Regions from separate parts of the Ensifer sp. Root1252 genome, predicted to be linked through region 2. Evidence: predicted binding sites of a transcription regulator. Region 2 holds the regulator's gene; the other holds the start of a gene.

Region 1 (9,713 bases), on a different contig from region 2:
GCCGCTCACCAGTCTGACGAAGTCCGGATGGTTTTCGTCGTAGTCGAAGGTGTTTGAGATCAGCGTCCGCAGCGCCGCGACTGGCTGCATTTCGGTAAGCTGGAGATCGGCCTCGCGTGAGCGGATCTTGCGGTAGGCCTTCTCAAGGACAGCGAGATAGAGGTCTTCCTTGCTGATGAAATAGTAGTAGATCATGCGCTTGGATGTGCGCGTTCGCTCCGCGATCGCGTCGACCCGGGCGCCTGCTAACCCATGAGCGGCGAATTCCTCCGTCGCGACGGCCAGAATGTTCTCTCGCGTTCTTTCGGGGTCATTTTTGCGCGATACCTGTTCTCGCTTTTCCAATCTCCCGTCTCCGTTGAAGCATTCAGTCAAACCGACCCGTGCGTAGCACGTGATCGATGCCGTGCTCCACGTGTTGGCGCAGCATAGACCTTGCGCCTTCCACGTCGCGGGCCATGGCAAGGTCGAAGAGTTTGCGATGATCGTCCGCAACCGGTTTCCCCCGGAAGCTGCGCGCAAGCAAGTGGTAGCGTAGAAATCGATCGAACGTCGTTGCCAGCGTTTCCATCAGCACCGTAGAGCCGCAAGCCGACGCGAGCGCCTGATGGAACTCCCAGTCGTAGCGCACCCAATCCGGCGTTCGGTCGACGTCGCCGGTTAGCAAACGCTGCTCCACCGCGGCAAGCTTGTGTCTGGCTGCCACAACGCGCGCTTCCCATTCAAGGTCACCCGCGGCGAGAGACAGAGCAAGAGCATGACTCTCGAGCAGAAGGCGCATGTCACCGAGATCCCGCAGCTCCTTCGCGGAAACCGGTGCGACATGGAAGCCGCGCTGCCCTTCGGCAATCACAAGGTTTTCGGTGGCAAGCCGCGATAAGGTTTCTCTGAGGGTGGAGATGCTTACTGAGTATCGATCACGTAGGTCGTCGAGTTTCAGCTTCTGACGCGGAGATAATGTGCCCGCGATGATATCGCTCCGGATTTGGCGAAACGCCATCTCGCTCGCAGTTTCCGATGGTATATTTTGGACGATCATGTTTCCTCCCTTGCTCGAATTATATCCTATGAAATGAAAAAGCTATGATAAAAATTATTTGACATGAGATATTGAACATCAGAAACTCCGGCTATAGCTGGCCGCTTGTCCGCGCCTTTTTTAACTAACTGGTCCGTGCATGAACAGGTGCTCTTCCGAGGAGGGAAGAGTGAAAGTGGGAAAGAGACCGGCCACTCGACGGTCGGCTAACGGGAGGAAAATCAATGGTTTTTGAAATCGACCGACGCCGCTTTCTTGGCGTTTCCGCGGCGGCGACCGCGGCTTTTGCTTTCCCAGCATTTGCACAGGACAAACCCGTGCTGAAGTTTTCGGCGGTGTTCTCCGAGCAGGACATCCGCGCCGAGATGATGAAATCCTTCAAGGATGCCATCAAGGACAGCTTCACGCTGGAGCCGTTTTATGGCGGAACGCTCTTCAAGCAGGGCACGGAACTGGTAGCTCTCCAGCGCGGCAACCTGCAGATGGGCAATATCGCCCCACAGGATATCTCAAACCAGATTCCCGAATGGTCGGTGCTGACCTCAGCCTATCTGTTCCGCGATGCCGCCCATCTCAAGGCGTTCTTCGACAGCGATACCGGCGCGGAATTCAAGAAAATGGCGGAAGATCAGCTCGGCGTGCATATTCTGGGTCCGACCTATTTCGGTGCACGTCAGGTGGGACTTAAACCGGAAAAGAAGATTGCAACACCTGCCGACATGGCCGGTATCAAGCTTCGGATGCCGGGTGGCGACGCCTGGCAGTTCCTGGGGGCTGCGCTCGGCGCAAATCCGACCCCTATGGCCTATGCCGAAGTCTATACCGGTCTGCAGACCGGCGCGATCGACGGACAGGACAATCCGCTTCCGAACGTCAAGAACATGAAGTTCTATGAAGTGATGTCGCAGATCGTGCTGACCTCGCATCTGATCGGTTACGATCTGCTGACTGTATCCAGCAAGGTGTGGGCCGACATGTCGCCGGAACAGCAGACAGCGTTCCAGGCGGCGGCGGATAGGGCGATGGCCTGGAGCCAGGAACAGCACCTGGCGCAGGAAAAGGCTCTGGTCGACGAGTTCAAGGCAGCCGGCCTCAAAATCTATGAACCGGACATTGCCGCATTCCGGAAGCATGCACAGGAGAAGTATCTCTCCTCTGATCTCGCAAAATCGTGGCCCGAAGGCATCCTCGAGAAGATAGCAGCCCTGTAGTCGTATCAGCGACAAGAAGATGTCGGCCGGGTTCGACCCGGCCGATTGGGTGAGGTGAGGAGGAATTTCGTGTCCGAGAGACTGCTTGCCTTTGGCCGGTGGCTGCGCCGGCGTGCTGAAAACATTCTGGCCCTCATGCTGTTGGGCATGTTCGTCGTGTTTCTGTTGCAGATCCTGTTCCGCTATGTCCTCAATCTCTCCATTGGCTGGACGCACGAAGTCAGCGTTGCTCTCTGGATCTGGATTGTGCTCTTCGGGTCCGCTTTCGTGATCGGCGAGAGTGAAGAGATCCGGTTCGATTTCTTCTGGGCCAGCGCGTCCGACCGTGCCCGCCGCATCATGACGCTGATTTTTGCCGTGGCTCTTGTCGTCGCCTTCGGCGTCTCGCTGCCGGCCGTCATAGACTACGTCATGTTCATGAAGGTCGAGAAGACAGCCTATCTCAAGATCCGCTTCGACTATCTCTACTCGATCTACGTCGTCTTTGCGGTAGCAATGATCGTGCGCTACATCTGGCTTGCATGGCAGGCAGCCTTCGGCAAGGCGCCGGACGCTTTCGATCCCACGAAAGCGAGCTCCGGCGTATGAATTTCACCAGTCCTTTTTCGCTTACCATTGTCCTCATCACGGCTCTTGCCTTTTTGGGCTTGCCGATAGGGCTGTCGATGATCGTTGGTTCGATCCTGTACCTGTTTCTTGTCGGAGCCGATATGGGAACGGTGGCCGAGCAATTTCTGAACGGCATGTATTCCAACTATATCATTCTTGCAGTGCCGCTGTTTGTGCTCGCTGCCGAATTCATGAACATCGGCTCGATGACGGAGCGGCTTCTCAACTTCTGTAATGTTCTCGTTGGTCGGTTCCGCGGCGGCCTTGCGCAGGTGAACGTGGTGCAGAGCATCGTATTTGCGGGCATGTCCGGCTCTGCGATCGCGGATGCGGCGGGCAGCGGGCGCATGATGCAAAACATGATGACCCGAGACGGGCGTTATACGCCAAGCTATGCCGCCGCGCTAACGGCGGTGACCTCCGTCATCGGCCCGATCATTCCTCCTTCCATTCCAATGGTAATCTACGCGCTCGTTTCGGACGCATCGATCGGCTATCTCTTTATCGGCGGCATGATCCCTGGACTGTTGATGGCACTTCTGCAGATGGTGCAGGTTGCAATCACCGCGCGGCGCAAGAACTTTCCGGTGGAGGACCCCGTACCGCTTCGCAAGATCCCGAAGATCACCTGGCAGGCGCTTCCGGCGCTCATGATGCCGGTTGTTCTGCTTGGCTGCATCTATTCCGGCATCACGACACCGACTGAGGCTGCAGCTCTTGCGGCGGCCTACGCGCTGGCCATTTCCGTCGTGATCTATCGCAGTATTTCCTTGGTGGCCTTCTACGACGCATTGAAGACCAGCTCCAAGACAACAGCATCGATCGGCATGCTGATCGCCGGCTCGCTGGTCTTCAACTACGTTGTCACGATCGAGAACATCCCGGAGACACTGCGTGTGCTTTTGACGGGTTGGGATCTGTCACCAATTGGCTTCCTGATCCTCGTCAACGTCCTTCTGCTCCTGCTAGGCTGCGTGCTGGAGGGGACAGCAATCCTGCTGATTATCGTTCCCGTATTCATCCCGACCGCGCAAGCGCTTGGTATAGATATGGTGCATTTCGGGGTCATGGTGGTCGTCAACATCATGTTGGGGCTGGTTACGCCACCCTACGGGCTGTTGCTTTTTATCATGACCAACATTTCCGGTGCGCCGGTGCGCGACATCATTCGCGACGCGTTGCCGTTTCTTGGCTGGATGGTGCTCTGCCTGGCGCTCATCACCTTCTTTCCCGACCTCGTACTCTGGTTGCCGCGCCTCACGGGCTACCAGGGGTAACAGGTAAAGCGATCATGACAGACCCCAAACCCCTCTTCATTCTCAACGGACCAAACCTCAACCGGCTTGGAAAACGCGAGCCGGAGATTTACGGCTACACGACACTCGGCGAAATCGAAACGTGGTGCAAGCAGGCGGCTGGAAAGCGGCCGGTGGAATTTCGCCAGACGAACAGCGAGGAACGGCTTATCGAATGGGTGCACGAAGCGATCGATGAGGACGCTGCAGGCATCATCATCAATCCAGCCGCGTTCACGTTCACATCGCTTGCTTTGCTGGATGCGTTAAAGATGTTTCCAGGCCCGATCATCGAATTTCACATCAGCAATGTTCACAGGCGTGAACCGATCTATCACCGCTCCTACGTCTCGATGCGTGCTACTGCGGTAATAGCGGGTCTGGGGGCTACAGGCTATCCCACAGCGGTTCATGCCATTGAAGCGCTCATTGAGCAAAACAAGGTCTGATGGTGCTCGCAATGTCTTGCGCCACTCCCGACACACAGAGCTGTGCTATCGATCCGCGTCGAAAGATCATTGCAGCCTATGTCGACGATGAGAGTCCAGAGATTGTAAGCGCGGCTAAACACGATTATCGACGACAGCTACACTATGCTCCAGCTTGCGAGCAGGCTTCGGCAAGAGGCGATCTTAGCAAGGGGCTCGCATTTGGCGGTCACGCACAGGGCGACACCTTCCGGGAGTTCGAATGGCGGGGACTCAGGCCTTTTTTTTAGATGCTTGTTGTTTAACGCGGATCCGTAGCGGCTTGCCTTCCATTTGCTCGATATCGAAGGCGTTTGTCTTGCGCACGAGATCGCTGAGCTTGCGAAAGCCGTAGGTTCGCGGATCGAAGTCCGATGCCAGGTTCGCCAATTGCGTGCCGATGGACCCAAGCGGGACCCATCCGTCTTCGCTTTCCATCTGGGAGATGACCTTCTTGATGATGGGGGTCGCGGCCTTCGGCTGCTGAAGCGGAGTGGGCGTCTGAGCCGATTCCGCACCATTTGACGCGACGATCGGTAGGAGGTTTTCCGTGTAAATGAATCTGCGGCATGCCTGACGGAAGCTTTCCGGCGTCTTTTGCTCGCCGAAGCCGAAAACATCGGTGCCTTGCTCGCGGATCCGCGACGCCAGACGTGTGAAATCACTATCGGACGAGACCAGACAGAAGCCATCGAAGCGACCGCTGTGCAACAGATCCATTGCGTCGATCACGAGGGTGATATCAGACGCGTTCTTTCCGGTGGTATACGCAAACTGCTGCTGCGGTATGATTGCGTGACGCGACAGCACTTCGATCCATGCTTTCGATCGTCCACTGGCGAAATCTCCGTAGATGCGCCTGACGCTGGCCTCTCCGATCTTGGCGATTTCCTCAAACAGGCCATCGGCAATTTTAGCCGAAGCATTGTCGGCATCGATCAGGACGGCGAGACGAGGAGACCGTGCTTCACCAGACATTGAACTCTCCTTTCACTTCCGCGACGGCTCGAATGTGTTCCCAGCTGTTCCAGCTTTGAGAGGTCAGTTCCGGCTGGAGGCGGTATGAGCCCTAAGCCTGCTCTAATGAGAGGCCTGCTTCGCTCACCTGAAAAGCAACCGATCACTCAATCCCCCATAAAGCCCTTGCCACAAGGCGTCCATGTATGAAGCATACAAACGCTACTTTGGGAATCCTTGCACTTCCTAACACGTGCCAGCTCGGGGCGAGAAATGGCATCAGAAAGGCATGAGGCTGGCAGATGGTTAAAGCTAATTCCACACGAGCTACCAGCGACTTGGTGCAGCAGGTTCTGGAACGTCCGCGAGCGCTCAAGAAGAAAGTGTTGCCCTCCGACGGTTCCACGACGAAACTCACCCTCAACGTCGATACCGACGTGGTCGACTGGTTCAAGTTATCCGGTGCCCATTGGCGCTCAAGGATGCAAGAGGCTCTTCGAAACGCCACCGAACTCGACAAGGATGTTTGATCCCGACGGATCCGTCTCGAATTTCCTCGGCAACAACCGGGTATCCTTCTCTTTGGCGTGCGAAACCGCGAGTTTGACGGCGGAGCCAAATCCCACGCTGCTGCCCACAGTCAACGTGGCTGCCGCCTCGCATTGGGGCAAAGGAGAAAAACCGACGGCCGCGTCTGGCCTCTCCGTTGGCGCGTTGAGGTCGCTCTCGATCGGTGAGGAGCCCTATTGGTAGGAGACGATGTCGGCGGAATATGTATTTTGGCACTCCTATCTATCGAGTGCCAAAGGTGCTATGTAAGGATTGCAGCCGCCCTATGTGCAGGCCGCAGAAAGAATCCCTATGAAAATCCGTCCACTGCATGACCGCGCCGTCATCCGGCGCGCGCAAGGCTATCTCAAATCCAAGGGCGGGATCATCACTCGCGACATTGCCAAGGAAAAGCCGCAGGAAGGCGAAGTGATCGCCGGCTGTCGAGGCACCCGTAATGAATGCGGCAAGCTGATTCCGCTCGACGCCACGTTCGGTGATAGGATCTTGCTCGGCAAGCGGTCCGGTACCGATTTCAGGATCGACGGTGAGGCACCCCTGATCAAGAACGAGCCCGACATCATGGACGTTGTCGAAAAGACCGTCGCGGCCAAGAAAGCTGCCTGGCCGTCGATTTCCGACCGCAATCTCAAGACCGAACTGGACGAACACAATGTCTGCCAAGGAAATCAAATTCTCCACTGATGCGCGCGATCGCATGCTGCGCGGTGTCGAGTTGCTCAACAACGCCGTCAAGGTGACGCTGGGCCCCAAGGGCCGCAATGTTGTCATCGACAGGGCCTATGGCGCGCCGCGCATCACCAAGGACGGGGTCGCAGTTGCCAGGGAAATCGAGCTGGCCGACAAGTTCGAGAACATGGGCGCGCAGATGGTGCGCGAGGTGGCCTCTAAGACCAACGACCTCGCCGGTGACGGCACCACGACGGCGACTGTGCTCGCTGCCTCCATCCTGCGCGAAGGCGTCAAACTCGTCGCCGCCGGCATGAATCCCATGGATCTCAAGCGTGGCATTGACCTTGGTGTCGCTGCTGTCGTCAAGGAAATCCAGGCGCGCGCCAAGAAGGTAGAGTCTTCGGGCGAGATTGCGCAAGTCGGAACCATTGCCGCCAATGGCGACGCGACGGTCGGCGAGATGATCGCCAAGGCGATGGACAAGGTCGGTAATGAAGGCGTAATCACCGTCGAGGAAGCCAAGACGGCCGAGACCGAGCTCGACGTTGTCGAGGGCATGCAATTCGACCGCGGCTATCTCTCGCCCTATTTCGTCACCAATGCCGAGAAGATGCGCGTGGAGCTGGAGGACCCCTACATCCTCATCCACGAAAAGAAGCTTGGCAATTTACAAGCTATGCTGCCAATACTCGAGGCGGCCGTGCAGAGCGGCAAACCGCTGCTGATCCTCTCCGAGGATGTCGAGGGCGAGGTTCTGGCGACGCTGGTTGTAAACAAGTTGCGCGGTGGCCTGAAGGTCGCGGCCGTCAAGGCCCCGGGCTTCGGCGATCGCCGCAGGGCCATACTGGAAGACATTGCCGTCCTCACGGCCGGTCAGATGATCTCCGAGGATCTCGGCATCAAGCTCGAGAACGTCACGCTCGACATGCTCGGCCACGCCAAGCGCGTGCTGATCGAGAAGGACACCACCACGATTATCGACGGCTCCGGCGATAAAGCGACAATCCAGGCGCGCATCCAGCAGATCAAGGCACAGATCGAGGAGACGACCTCCGACTATGACAAGGAAAAACTCCAGGAACGCCTGGCGAAACTCACCGGCGGCGTCGCGGTAATCCGCGTCGGCGGCGCGACCGAAATCGAGGTCAAGGAAAAGAAGGACCGTATCGACGATGCGCTGAACGCCACGCGCGCAGCGGCTGAGGAAGGCATCGTTCCTGGCGGTGGTGTTGCCCTGTTGCGCGCGAGGTCGGTCCTGGTGGGACTGACCGGAGCGAATGCGGACGCCACGGCGGGCATCTCGATCGTGCTCAGGGCGCTGGAAGCTCCGATCCGGCAGATCGCCGAGAACGCCGGTGTCGAAGGCTCGATCGTCGTGGGAAAACTCACCGACAGCAGGGATCACAACCAGGGCTTTGACGCGCAGACGGAGACCTATGTCGATATGATCAAAGCCGGCATCATCGACCCTGCGAAGGTTGTGCGGACCGCTTTGCAGGACGCCGGCTCAATCGCGGCACTTTTGATCACTGCCGAAGCGATGATCGCCGACATTCCCTCAATACAATCTGCCCGGCCGGCCGGCAACGGCGGCATGGGCGGGATGGGATACTGAGAACAGTCTGAACGGCGTTGGTGCGCGGTTCGTTTGTTGGTGTGGGTTGGCTTCCGATGTAGCAATTGTAGTGCAGCCATGCCTTTTAAACACAACTCCTGCCGCCGCCATCATCTTGAGAAGATGAAGTTGAGGGTGACGAACCCGGCCAACGGCACCAGCATATCGCCGTAATCAGCAGATACTGCCGGATGAATTGGCAGGCCTCCAACGGTTACGGCAAACGCTCGCTGTCGAGACCGCCATCGGACGATACAATCGATCGTCGGGCGGCGTTTGCGGCCCGGTCGCTTCCCGTTCAGCAGACCGAAGTCGCCATCGGCTGCGCAGTCTTCAACCGAAAGCTTGCCGGGCGCACGCCCGAAATCCGTCCGCAAGGCAGCCACAGCATAGTATGCCATTTCAAAGATGCCCATCCGCTCAAGTCCGGATCTCTGCACCAAACCTGGGCAGCGGGCTTCGCGTCGCGCTCAGTATGTATTGAGAACGTCGAGGGCTTGGTCTGCATTCTCACGATTGAGGCCAGTCATTCTCCACGCATCGACCTGCGCAGGCTTGCCGCTAAAGACGTGGTAGATCGTCCAGGATCCGTCCACTTCAACACGTCGGCCGAATTGATAGCGGCCGTGAATTTGGTGTGGCGCGTGGCCCTCGTTCTTCCAGCGTATAATCGTGCGTGCATGCTCTCGGTGGGGCATCGTCGTTCTCCCGTTCTTCGTATCGCCGTGATACCGCTCGGTTACACCCAGCGGTACCTTCAAGCGTGTGGCTGCGAGTGAGGAATGTTCCCGGCACCATCCAATGTGATGATGCGTTCAAGTTCGTCGGGTTCGATCGCGATCAAGCGCATGCGATACTGATTTTCTATCGTTGCCGGCACTTTGATAAAGGTCGCAACGCGTCGGGAGGCAAGCCAGGAGAAGCCTTCGATGAGGACCTCGTCTTCGTCCACGTCGTAGTCGCCGGCCGCGAACGTTTCCTCGGTGTCGGGCAACTGGAAGGGCCGATTGAAGTGGATGGATCGATGGTTGGTTCGATTGAACATGATGTCTCCTTCCGACGCCGGCGTATGCGCGGCGGCGCGGTCCTGCCTGTCGAGCGTTATGCTTTTGACGAAGACGGGATCATTGATTGCTCTGTTGGACCTTGCAGATCCCGAACGAGCCTTGTCTGATATCTAGCATTCAGCCGGGCGCACGAGTGAGGAGGGCGTTTGGCTCCGTGCCGCGCCATCACAAGATCCGGCCGAAGAGGATCGTGGTGATGACCACAAAGACC
Region 2 (9,713 bases):
GCGAGGTCGGCGACGACGGCGTCGAGAATCAACATGCCGGAAGGCGTGCAGCGCAGGCGGGAATTTCCCAGCCGCTCGATGAACCCGTGGTCGATCAGGAACTGCTCGCGGTCTGGATCGGGATCGCGGCCGGACAGCGTCTGCCAGCGGGCGAGATCGACGCCTTCCTTGAGGCGCAGGCCCATCAGTAACAATTCGTCGGACTGGGCCTCGAGGTCGAGCACTTCGCGCTCGACCATGCCGTGGCCGTAGGTTTCGACCAGCCGCAGCCATTCCTCCGGCTTGCGCTCGGTCGCCGTCGCCAGCTTGGCGCCGCCGACGCTGAGGCGGCCATGGGCACCAGGCCCGACGCCGGCATAGTCGCCATAGCGCCAGTAGGTGAGGTTGTGCCGGCTCTCGGCACCAGGGCGGGCATGGTTGGAGACCTCGTAGGCGGGCATGCCGATCGCCGCCGTGATGTCCTGGGTCGCCTCGTAGAGGACCGCCGATTGCTCACCATCAGGAACGATCAGCTTGCCGGCCTTGTGCAGGCCGAAGAAGGGCGTGCCCTCCTCGATCGTCAGCTGGTAGAGCGACAGGTGGTCGACGGCATAGGAGACGGCCTCCTTGAGCTCGCGTTCCCATTCCTCGACCGTCTGGTTGGGGCGGGCATAGATCAGGTCGAAGGACATGCGCGGGAAGATCTCGCGCGCCAGCCGGATCGCTTTCAGCGCGTCTTCGACATTGTGCAGCCGGCCGAGAAATTTGAGGTCCCGGTCGTTCAGCGCCTGCACGCCGAGCGAGACACGGTTGACGCCGGCCGCGCGATAGCCGTGGAAGCGCGTCGCCTCGACACTCGAAGGGTTCGCCTCCATGGTGATCTCGATGCCATCGGGCACATGCCATTCGCGGGCGATGCCCGAGAGGATAGCGTCGACCGTTGCCGGATCCATCAACGACGGCGTGCCGCCGCCGATGAAGATGCTGGTGACGGTGCGTGGACCGGAAAGCTCACGCGCCTCCGCCATTTCCTTGAGGAAAGCGGCGACGAAACGCGGCTGGTCGATCGGCTGGTGGCGCACGTGGCTGTTGAAGTCGCAATAGGGGCATTTGGCCGCGCAGAACGGCCAGTGCACATAGATCCCGAAACCGGGATCCATGCCGTCACCGAGTGCCGATAGCGTGGCCGTCTGCATCGTTGCGTCTCTCATGCGGTAGATCACGTTGACCTTGGGCCGATCGACCCGAAGTCATGACCGCGATCGCTTCTAACAAATTGGAGCGGGATGTTGCGGAAAACCGCATACACGTTTCCTCAGCCCGCTCCAAGGCAGGTTTCGGCGAAGATCTTGAAGGCGCGGGCACGGTGCGACAGCGCTTCAGCATCGCCCGGCTTCCAGCCGTGTTTCTCGTCCGCGCTCATCTCGCCGAATGTAGTGTCGTAACCCTTCGGCTGAAAGACCGGATCGTAGCCAAAACCCTGGTCGCCGCGCGGCGGCCACACGACATGGCCCTCGACCTCGCCGCGGAAAAGTTCGACATGGCCGTCTGGCCAGGCAAGGCAAAGCACCGAGACGAAACGGGCCGTGCGTTTTTCAGGCGCACTTGCGCCCTTGCCCTGCAGCGCCTTTTCGACCTTTTCCATCGCCATGGCGAAATCGCGGCTGCCGTCTTCGCGTTCGGCCCAGTTGGCGGTGTAGACGCCAGGTGCGCCATCAAGTGCGTCGATCGCCAGGCCGGAATCGTCCGAAAGCGCCGGCAGGCCCGAGGCCTTGGCCGAGGCGAGCGCCTTGATCGTCGCGTTTTCCTCGAAGGTCGTGCCGGTCTCATCCGGTTCGACGAAGTCGAGGTCGGCTGCCGACTTGGCCTCGAAGCCGAGCGGCCCGATCAGGTCGCGGATCTCGCGGATCTTGCCGGCATTGTGGCTGGCGACGATGAGCGTCTTGTCATCCAGTGTGCGCATGATGTGTCGTCTCTTAAAAGATGCGGCGCGAAGGCCGCGGTTCATTCGATGGACCAGAGGCCCGGTTCCGCGCATTCGAGGCTGTTGCCGGCCGGATCGCGGAAGTAGAAGGAGCGCGTGCCGTTCGGCCAGACAACATCGGCTTCGATCGTGACACCCGCCGTTTCCAGCTTGGCCCTCCAGGCGTCGAGTGCCGACGCGGAAACGCGGAAGCACATGTGGCCCTGGCCGGTGGTGCCGTGCGGCGGCACCGGCAGGGCCGCATCCGGCGAAGGCGGTTTGACCGTTTCCGCAGGATTGAAAATCAGCAGAACGCCCGAGCCACAGCGAAAGAACACATGTCGGTTCTCCCGCCGTGTAATCTTCTCCAGCCCCAGCACACCGCTGTAGAAGGCCTCGGCGGCGTCGAGATCCGACGCATAGAGCGCAGTCTCAAGAATGCCATCCAGCGCCGGGGCCATCGTCTCCGTCCTTCTCGTCAGCCGGCGATCGCCTGCTTCTGCAGTGCGACAAGCTCGGCAATGCCGGTCTTTGCCAGTCCGAGCAGGCTTGCGAATTCCGCTTCGCTGAAGGGTTTGCCTTCGGCCGTGCCCTGGATCTCGACAATGCCGCCGGTGCCGGTCATGACGAAATTCGCGTCGGTCTCGGCGGCGGAATCTTCGAGGTAGTCGAGGTCGATGATCGACTGGTTGGCGAAGATGCCACAGGATATGGCGGCGACATGGTCCTTCAGGACCTTCTCGACCTTCACCATGTTGCGGGCTTCCATCCACTTCAGGCAGTCATGCAGCGCCACCCAGGCGCCGGTGATCGAGGCCGTGCGCGTGCCGCCATCAGCCTGGATGACGTCGCAGTCGATCGAGATCTGGCGTTCGCCGAGTGCGGGCAGATCGACGACGGCGCGCAGCGACCGGCCGATCAAGCGCTGGATTTCCTGGGTGCGGCCGCTCTGCTTGCCGCTCGAGGCTTCGCGACGCATGCGCTCGCCGGTGGCGCGCGGCAGCATGCCGTATTCGGCCGTCACCCAACCCTTGCCGCCGTTGCGCAGCCAGGCCGGAACCTTTTCCTCAAGGCTGGCTGTGCACAGCACGTGCGTATCGCCGAATCGCACCAGACAGGAGCCTTCCGCGTGCTTGGAGAAATTGCGCTCGAACGAAACCTTGCGCATTTGGTCGATTTTTCTGCCGGATGGCCGCATCATCAAACTCCTATCGTATCTGGTGAGCCTTCTAGAGCATGGCGCAGCCAAAGGGAACCGGTGGACAGCCGGGGATCGGGGCGATTTTTCCCTTTTGCTATCGGGCGCGGGGATCACTATATTTCCGGCGGCAGGATTGGCCTGCGAACATGGAGCGACATGGTACTGCGCAATCCCGGAGTGACCGATATCGCGGCGGCGCTGGACGAGCGTTCCGGTGAAATCTTCCGTCGCATCGTCGAAACCTATTTGAACAGCGGAGAGCCTCTCGGCTCACGCAACCTTTCGCGGTTGCTGCCGATGTCGCTGTCGCCGGCGTCCGTGCGCAATGTGATGAGCGACCTCGAAGATCTCGGGCTGATCTATTCGCCGCACATCAGCGCCGGCCGCCTGCCGACGCAGACGGGCCTGCGTTTCTTCGTCGACGCCTTCATGCAGGTCGGCAATCTCTCCCCAGAAGATCGTGCTTCGATCGATCGGCACGTGCGGTTGAGCGACCATGCCCAGCCGGTCGATACGCTGCTGGCAGAGGCAAGCCAGATGCTGTCGGGCATGTCGCGCGGCGCCGGCCTCGTGATCACCGCCAAGAACGATCCGGTGCTCAAGCATGTCGAATTCATCCGGCTGGCGCCCACCAAGGCGCTGGCCGTGCTCGTCGGCGAGCATGACCAGGTCGAAAACCGCATCATCGAGCTTCCCGCCGGCGTGACGAGCTCGCAACTGACGGAAGCAGCGAACTTCTTGAATGCCCATCTCGCCGGCCAGACGATCGGCGAGGTGCGCTCGCAGCTCGAAACCGTCAAGCAGACCGTGCGCAGCGAACTCGATGCCCTGTCCCAGGATCTGGTCGAGCGTGGACTGGCGATCTGGTCGGGCAACGAGGGCGATGAAAAGCCGGCACGGCTGATCGTTCGCGGCCGGGCCAACCTGCTCGAGGGCCTGGAGGGAACCGAGGATATCGACCGCCTGCGCATGCTCTTCGACGACCTGGAAAAGAAGGACAGCCTGATCGAGCTGCTTGACCTCGCAGAGAGCGGCCCGGGTGTCAGGATCTTCATCGGTTCGGAGAACAAGTTGTTTTCATTGTCCGGTTCGTCGCTGATCGTTGCGCCCTATCGCGACAGTGAAGATCGCATCGTCGGCGCCGTCGGCGTCATCGGTCCGACGCGGCTCAACTATTCGCGCATCGTGCCGATGGTCGATTATACCGCGCAGTTGATGTCGCGGCTTTCGCGCTGATCAGGCGCTTTTGGCCACAGGCAGCATTGAACCCTTGATTTTTCGGCCCTAAACCTCGATATCGGCATCAAATCCAGTCACTGGGCATTTTACGCCATGCGGCCATCGTTGCGCGCGGGCGTCGGAATGCGGAAGACAAGACAGACGAACACCGGAGAACGTCATGACCGACGAAACAAACAAGCACGGACACGAAGCTGCCGCGACCGACGAGGCAGTCAACGATACGCCCGAGGTTGTGGAAGCGGCGCCGGTTGCCGAGCCCGATCCGCTGGAGCTTGCAAGGGCTGAGAACAACGACCTGCGCGACAAGTATCTAAGGCTCGCCGCCGAAATGGACAACCTGCGCCGCCGCACCGAACGCGACGTCAAGGATGCCAAGTCCTATTCCGTTGCTGGTTTTGCCCGCGACATGCTCGCCGTCTCCGACAATCTGCGCCGTGCGCTCGATGCCATCCCGGCTGAAGCGAAGGAAGCCGGAGAAGCGGGCCTTACTGCCCTCATCGAAGGTGTCGAGATGACCGAGCGCGCCATGCTGTCGGCGCTGGAACGTCACGGCGTGAAGAAGCTTGAGCCGGAAGGCCAGAAGTTCGACCCGAACTTCCACCAGGCAATGTTCGAAATCCCGAACGCCGACGTGCCGAACAACACGGTGCTGCAGGTCGTTCAGGCCGGCTACACCATCGGCGACCGCGTGCTGCGCCCGGCCATGGTCGGCGTATCCAAGGGCGGCCCGAAGGCGGCAGCTACGGAAGGCGACAGCCCGGCGGCCTGAGCTGCGGTCTGATCCATTTCAACGCCGCGCGTCCACTCGGATGCGCGGCGTTTCTTGTTTTCGGCAATCATATCAACCGAACAACTGCCGCAGGTGATCGTTGAGGAAACGGCCCTCCGGGTCGACTTTCGCCCGTAATGCCCGGAAATCGCCGGATCGTGGATAGAGCGCAGTCACGTCCTCCGCGCCGAGGAAATGCAGCTTCCCCCAATGCGGCCGCGAGCCGTATTGGCGCAGGATCGTATTGACGTCTTTGAGATACTCCCAATAGTCCGTGCCCGGCTCGCCCGAGACGGAAAGCGTGATCGAATCCTGCTCGTAGAACGGGCTGATCCAGCCGGTGTCGCCTGCGGTGAAGCGGTATTCGATCGGGTAGATGCAGGTCGGGTGCTTTTCCAGCATCAGCTTGCGCACAGCTTTTACAGCCTCCTTGCCGTGGGCGATGGGCACCGCATATTCAAGTTCGTGGAAGTTCGGCACATACTCGATCGGATAGATCTCCGAGGAATAGGCGATCTTCTCGAACCCCTGCTCCATCGGCGGCCGGTCGGTGATGTCGATCACCTTCATCTCGCAGACGTCGGACGTCTTGTCCGTCGTCGAAACCGACGCGGTATCCGGCAGGCAATAGCAATGCCGGCTTTCGGAAACCGGGCACCAGAAGAAGCCGAAGTGCCGATGCTTGGCGGCGAGTTCGTCGTGCTGCTCGATCATCTCGTCGAATGTGCAGCGCCAGAGCTTTTCATGCAGGTTGTAGCTGTCCATCGCCTGCAGCGTGATCTCGGAGATCACGCCGAGCATGCCGATCGAGACGCGGGCCGCCTCCAGCAGGTCCGGCGTCGTCTCGTCGACGACGAGAATGCTGCCGTCGGGCTCAACGAGCCGCATGCCGACGATCTGCGAGGCCATGTTGCCAAGTGCTGCTCCCGTGCCGTGGGTGCCGGTGGTGAGCGCCCCAGCCAGCGCCTGGCTGTCGATGTCGCCCTGGTTGATCAGCGAGAGGCCGTTCGACTTCAATACCTTGCCCAATTGGTTGATCGTCGTTCCCGCCCGGACCGAGACGCGTTTGCGCGCCTGGTCGATGGCGACCACGCCCTGCATGTTGGCAAGCGTCAGGTGGAGCCCGCTGGTCAGCGCCACCGGCGTGAAGGAATGGCCGGAGCCGGCGCAGCGCACATTGAGCCCTTGCGACGTCGCCTCGCGGACCATTTCGGCGAGCGCCGCCTCGCTCTCGGGTGCACCGCGCTGGCGCACGATGCAGGATTGGTTTCCGACCCAGTTGCGCCAGTGGCCGCCCGTCTGAAGCATATCTTTCCCCTCTCTCAGACCGCTGTGAAGCAATTGTCGACGAACAGATGCGTGCCGTTGACGAAGCTTGCCTCGTCGCTGGCCAGAAACAGCGCGGCATTGGCGACCTCTTTCGGGTCGCACATCCGCCCCTGCTGGGCAGCGATCGCCGCTTCCGAGACATCGACGCCGTATTTACTGAGGCCCACCAGTTCGCGCTTGCCGTGATCGGTGGCGATGAAGCCGGGGCAGACGGCGTTGCAGCGGATGCCGCGGTCGCGGAACTCAACCGCGATGGCACGGGCGAACATGTGGCAGGCGCCCTTCGTCGTGTCGTAGAGCACTTCCATCGGCGTCGCCGCCACGGCCGAGATCGACGAGGTGCAGACGATGCTGCCGCCGCCGGCGGCGAGCATCCCTGGAAGCACCGCCTTGGTCATCAGGAACATGCTGCGCACGTTGACGGCCATCAGCCGGTCCCATTCGTCCTCTTCCGTCTTCAGAAAGGGCCCGACCGCCAGGATGCCGGCATGGTTGAAGAGAACGGTGATCGCGCCGAAGGCTGCTTCGACCGCCTTGACGGCCGAGCTCACCTGCGCAGAAATCGAGACGTCGGCCGGCGCGAAGATCGCATCGCCGCCGTTTGCGCGGATGGCGGCGGCAACCTCTTCGCCCTTGCTGCGTGGCAGATCGACGATGCCGACCTTGGCCCCTTCGCGGGCAAAGAGTTCGGATGCGGCAAGCCCGCAGCCACCGGCGCCACCACTGATCAAAGCCACTTTTCCGGAAAGTCTGCCTGCCATCGTGTCCCCCTGTGCTCAAGCGTCGCGGCTAAACACGTGCTACGATCTTGGTCCCTCGTGGGATGAATTATTGTTGACGAAGAGGGGGCTGTCGATATCCCATGCGGGATACGGGGGTAGGGGAGAGTTCGACGCGGATGCTGGCTCGGGAGTCGGCCGATATTTCGGCCATGATCGGATTGATCGGAACACAGGATTTCGGCGGCGCGCTCGATCGCATGCTGCGCTCGGTCGCAAGCTTCGATCTCTCGGTTGCCTTCGCCTATCCCTATGATAACAGACCGATCGTGCTGCATGACGGCTACACCGCCAAGGTGTCCGCCAGCGCGCTTTCTGCCTATCTCGGCGGCGCCTATCTGCTTGACCCGTTCTATGTTGCCTGCAGCTCCGGCCAGCCGCAGGGGCTATGGCGCATGCGCGAACTTGCGCCTGACCGGTTCTTCCATTCGGAGTTTTCAAGCTCGGCCGAGGTGCATCCCTGCATCTCGATGGAAAGCGGGGTTCTGGTCGAAGAGATTGGCTTCGTCATTCCGCTCGATGACAGCGTGCAGGCCACCTATTCGCTGATGCGCGGCCGCGGCGGCACGCCGTTCAGCGACGAGGAACTGGAGCGCTTGCGGGTCTACGAGCCGATCGTGCGAGAGGCCGTGCGTTCGAACTGGCGCCAGCAAAGCCATGCCGTGGCGGCGACGCCTCGGCCCGACGACGCGATCGAAACCGCTTTCGACAGCCTCTGCGCCGACCGCCTGACCCGGCAGCAACGCAACATCGTCCGCCTGATCCTGCGCGGGCACAGCAACCTGTCGATCGGCAAGACGATGAACATCGCCGAAGGAACCGTCCGCATTCACCGCAAGAACATTTATCGCCGGCTCGGTATTTCGAGCCAGGGCGCACTGTTTCGAATTTTCATTGATCATTTGAACCGCCGTCAGCTTTACTGACGGCCGGTCCGGGCCGTGGCTCAGGCGGCGTGCGAGGTCGTGTCCTCGTTGAGCAGCGTGTAGATCGCGCTGGCGGAATCGCTCGATCGGATCTTCGCCACCATGTCGTGGTCGCGCAGTACGCGGGCGATGCGCGACAATGCCTTGAGATGGTCGGCGCCGGCGCCTTCGGGCGCCAGGAGCAGGAAGACGAGGTCGACAGGCTGGTCGTCGAGCGCTTCGAAATCGACCGGCGTGTCCAGCCGCGCAAAGATCCCGATGATCGACGGCAGGTTGTTGAGCTTGCCGTGCGGGATAGCAATGCCGTTGCCGACGCCCGTGGAGCCCAGCCGTTCACGCTGCAGGATGACATCGAAGATTTCGCGTTCCGGAAGGCCGGTGATCTTTGCCGCTTTAGCCGCCAATTCCTGAAGGAGCTGTTTTTTCGAGTTGGCCCTCATGGCCGGGATGATCGCATTTTGGTGCAGTAAGCCTGCCAATGCCATTCTTTTGTCCTCGTTCGCCGGTTAGAGCCGGACAACATCATCATAAATGCGTCGCAATGGCTCTAACCATCTTTGTCTTGGCGGGTGCCATGCACAGAAAAGTCGTATTTTCCGGCCTGTCCGCTGATCCAAGTGGCGGGAGCGCCGGCGCACCGGCACTCCCTTTTTCCACTCATCCCTTGATATTGGCGGCGTCAATCCAGCCAATATTTCCGTCGTTGCGTCTGTAGACGATATTCAACTCTGCCTTGCCGGGAGTGCGGAACATGAGGACGGGTTCATCCGTCATGTCGAGCGCCATCACGGCGCTGGCGACAGACATCGTCCTCAGGTGTTTCGAGCTTTCGGCGACGATCGTCGGTGCGTAATCCTCGGGGACTTCGTCATCCTCGAATGGCACCGAGTCCATCACTGTGTATGCCACCTCGGTACCTTGACCATTACCGTTGTGGTGGTCCTTGAGCTTGCGCTTGTAGCGACGTAGGCGCTTTTCGATGCGCTCCGACGCTGCGTCAAAGGCAGCCTGAGGGTCATTGGCCTGTCCATTCGCCTGCATAACCACGCCCGTATCGAGATGAAGCTTGCAGTCGGCGCTAAAGCGCGGTCCAGACTTTTCCACAGTGACCTGGCTTGAATATCCTCCGTCGAAATATTTGGTAACGGCCTGCTCGATCTGATCGCCAATGCGGGCGCGGAACGAATCGCCGATTTCCATCTGTTTACCGGATACACGCACACTCATGGAGTTTCCTCTCTATTTCGTGATTTGCGTAGCCAGTCTATTCCAAGCGCTCTCGTCATCCAAGCCTTTCACGCTTGCGGGAGCCTCTCTGTCGCACCTACCGGTCGTGCCGGCCGCCTGAGGAAGACCGTGTCCTCGGCAATTGCGGCGGGCTCATATCCCCTGCGTCGCGGAGAGTCAATTGAAGGTCGCAAAAAAGTTAATACGCTTTAACCTTGCGTCGTCGCTTTAGGCTCTTTTTCTTTCGCATGTCGTCGTCGCAAAACCGCTGAAAAACTGTTGCGCGACCTGCTTTAGA

The links. The regulator HrcA, encoded in region 2, represses chaperone genes, less so after heat shock. The targets are predictions, from matches to a motif close to GTTAGCACTCNCNNNNNGNGAGTGCTAAC.
Positions count from the first base shown of each region.
Region 1: ASD02_RS26280 (co-chaperone GroES) is a predicted target of HrcA. The motif match lies at 6,357-6,385, and genes of this name have one in related genera.

Region 1 is NZ_LMDT01000031.1:44,921-54,633, forward strand. Features, by position in the region: gene ASD02_RS26235 (TetR family transcriptional regulator) at 1-345, opposite strand, end outside; gene ASD02_RS26240 (GntR family transcriptional regulator) at 368-1,039, opposite strand; gene dctP (TRAP transporter substrate-binding protein DctP) at 1,264-2,250, shown strand; gene ASD02_RS26250 (TRAP transporter small permease subunit) at 2,320-2,838, shown strand; gene ASD02_RS26255 (TRAP transporter large permease) at 2,835-4,136, shown strand; gene ASD02_RS26260 (type II 3-dehydroquinate dehydratase) at 4,151-4,603, shown strand; gene ASD02_RS26265 (NYN domain-containing protein) at 4,856-5,599, opposite strand; gene ASD02_RS26270 (BrnA antitoxin family protein) at 5,881-6,108, shown strand; gene ASD02_RS26280 (co-chaperone GroES) at 6,440-6,832, shown strand; gene groL (chaperonin GroEL) at 6,801-8,435, shown strand; partial or broken gene ASD02_RS40035 (IS5/IS1182 family transposase) at 8,570-8,785, shown strand; gene ASD02_RS26300 (hypothetical protein) at 9,193-9,480, opposite strand.
Region 2 is NZ_LMDT01000001.1:597,119-606,831, reverse strand. Features, by position in the region: gene hemW (radical SAM family heme chaperone HemW) at 1-1,175, opposite strand, end outside; gene rdgB (RdgB/HAM1 family non-canonical purine NTP pyrophosphatase) at 1,295-1,942, opposite strand; gene ASD02_RS02940 (VOC family protein) at 1,984-2,403, opposite strand; gene rph (ribonuclease PH) at 2,421-3,140, opposite strand; gene hrcA (heat-inducible transcriptional repressor HrcA) at 3,300-4,379, shown strand; partial or broken gene grpE (nucleotide exchange factor GrpE) at 4,534-5,154, shown strand; gene ASD02_RS02920 (D-arabinono-1,4-lactone oxidase) at 5,227-6,462, opposite strand; gene ASD02_RS02915 (SDR family NAD(P)-dependent oxidoreductase) at 6,477-7,244, opposite strand; gene ASD02_RS02910 (helix-turn-helix transcriptional regulator) at 7,382-8,188, shown strand; gene ptsN (PTS IIA-like nitrogen regulatory protein PtsN) at 8,209-8,673, opposite strand; gene raiA (ribosome-associated translation inhibitor RaiA) at 8,846-9,415, opposite strand; gene rpoN (RNA polymerase factor sigma-54) at 9,709-9,713, opposite strand, start outside.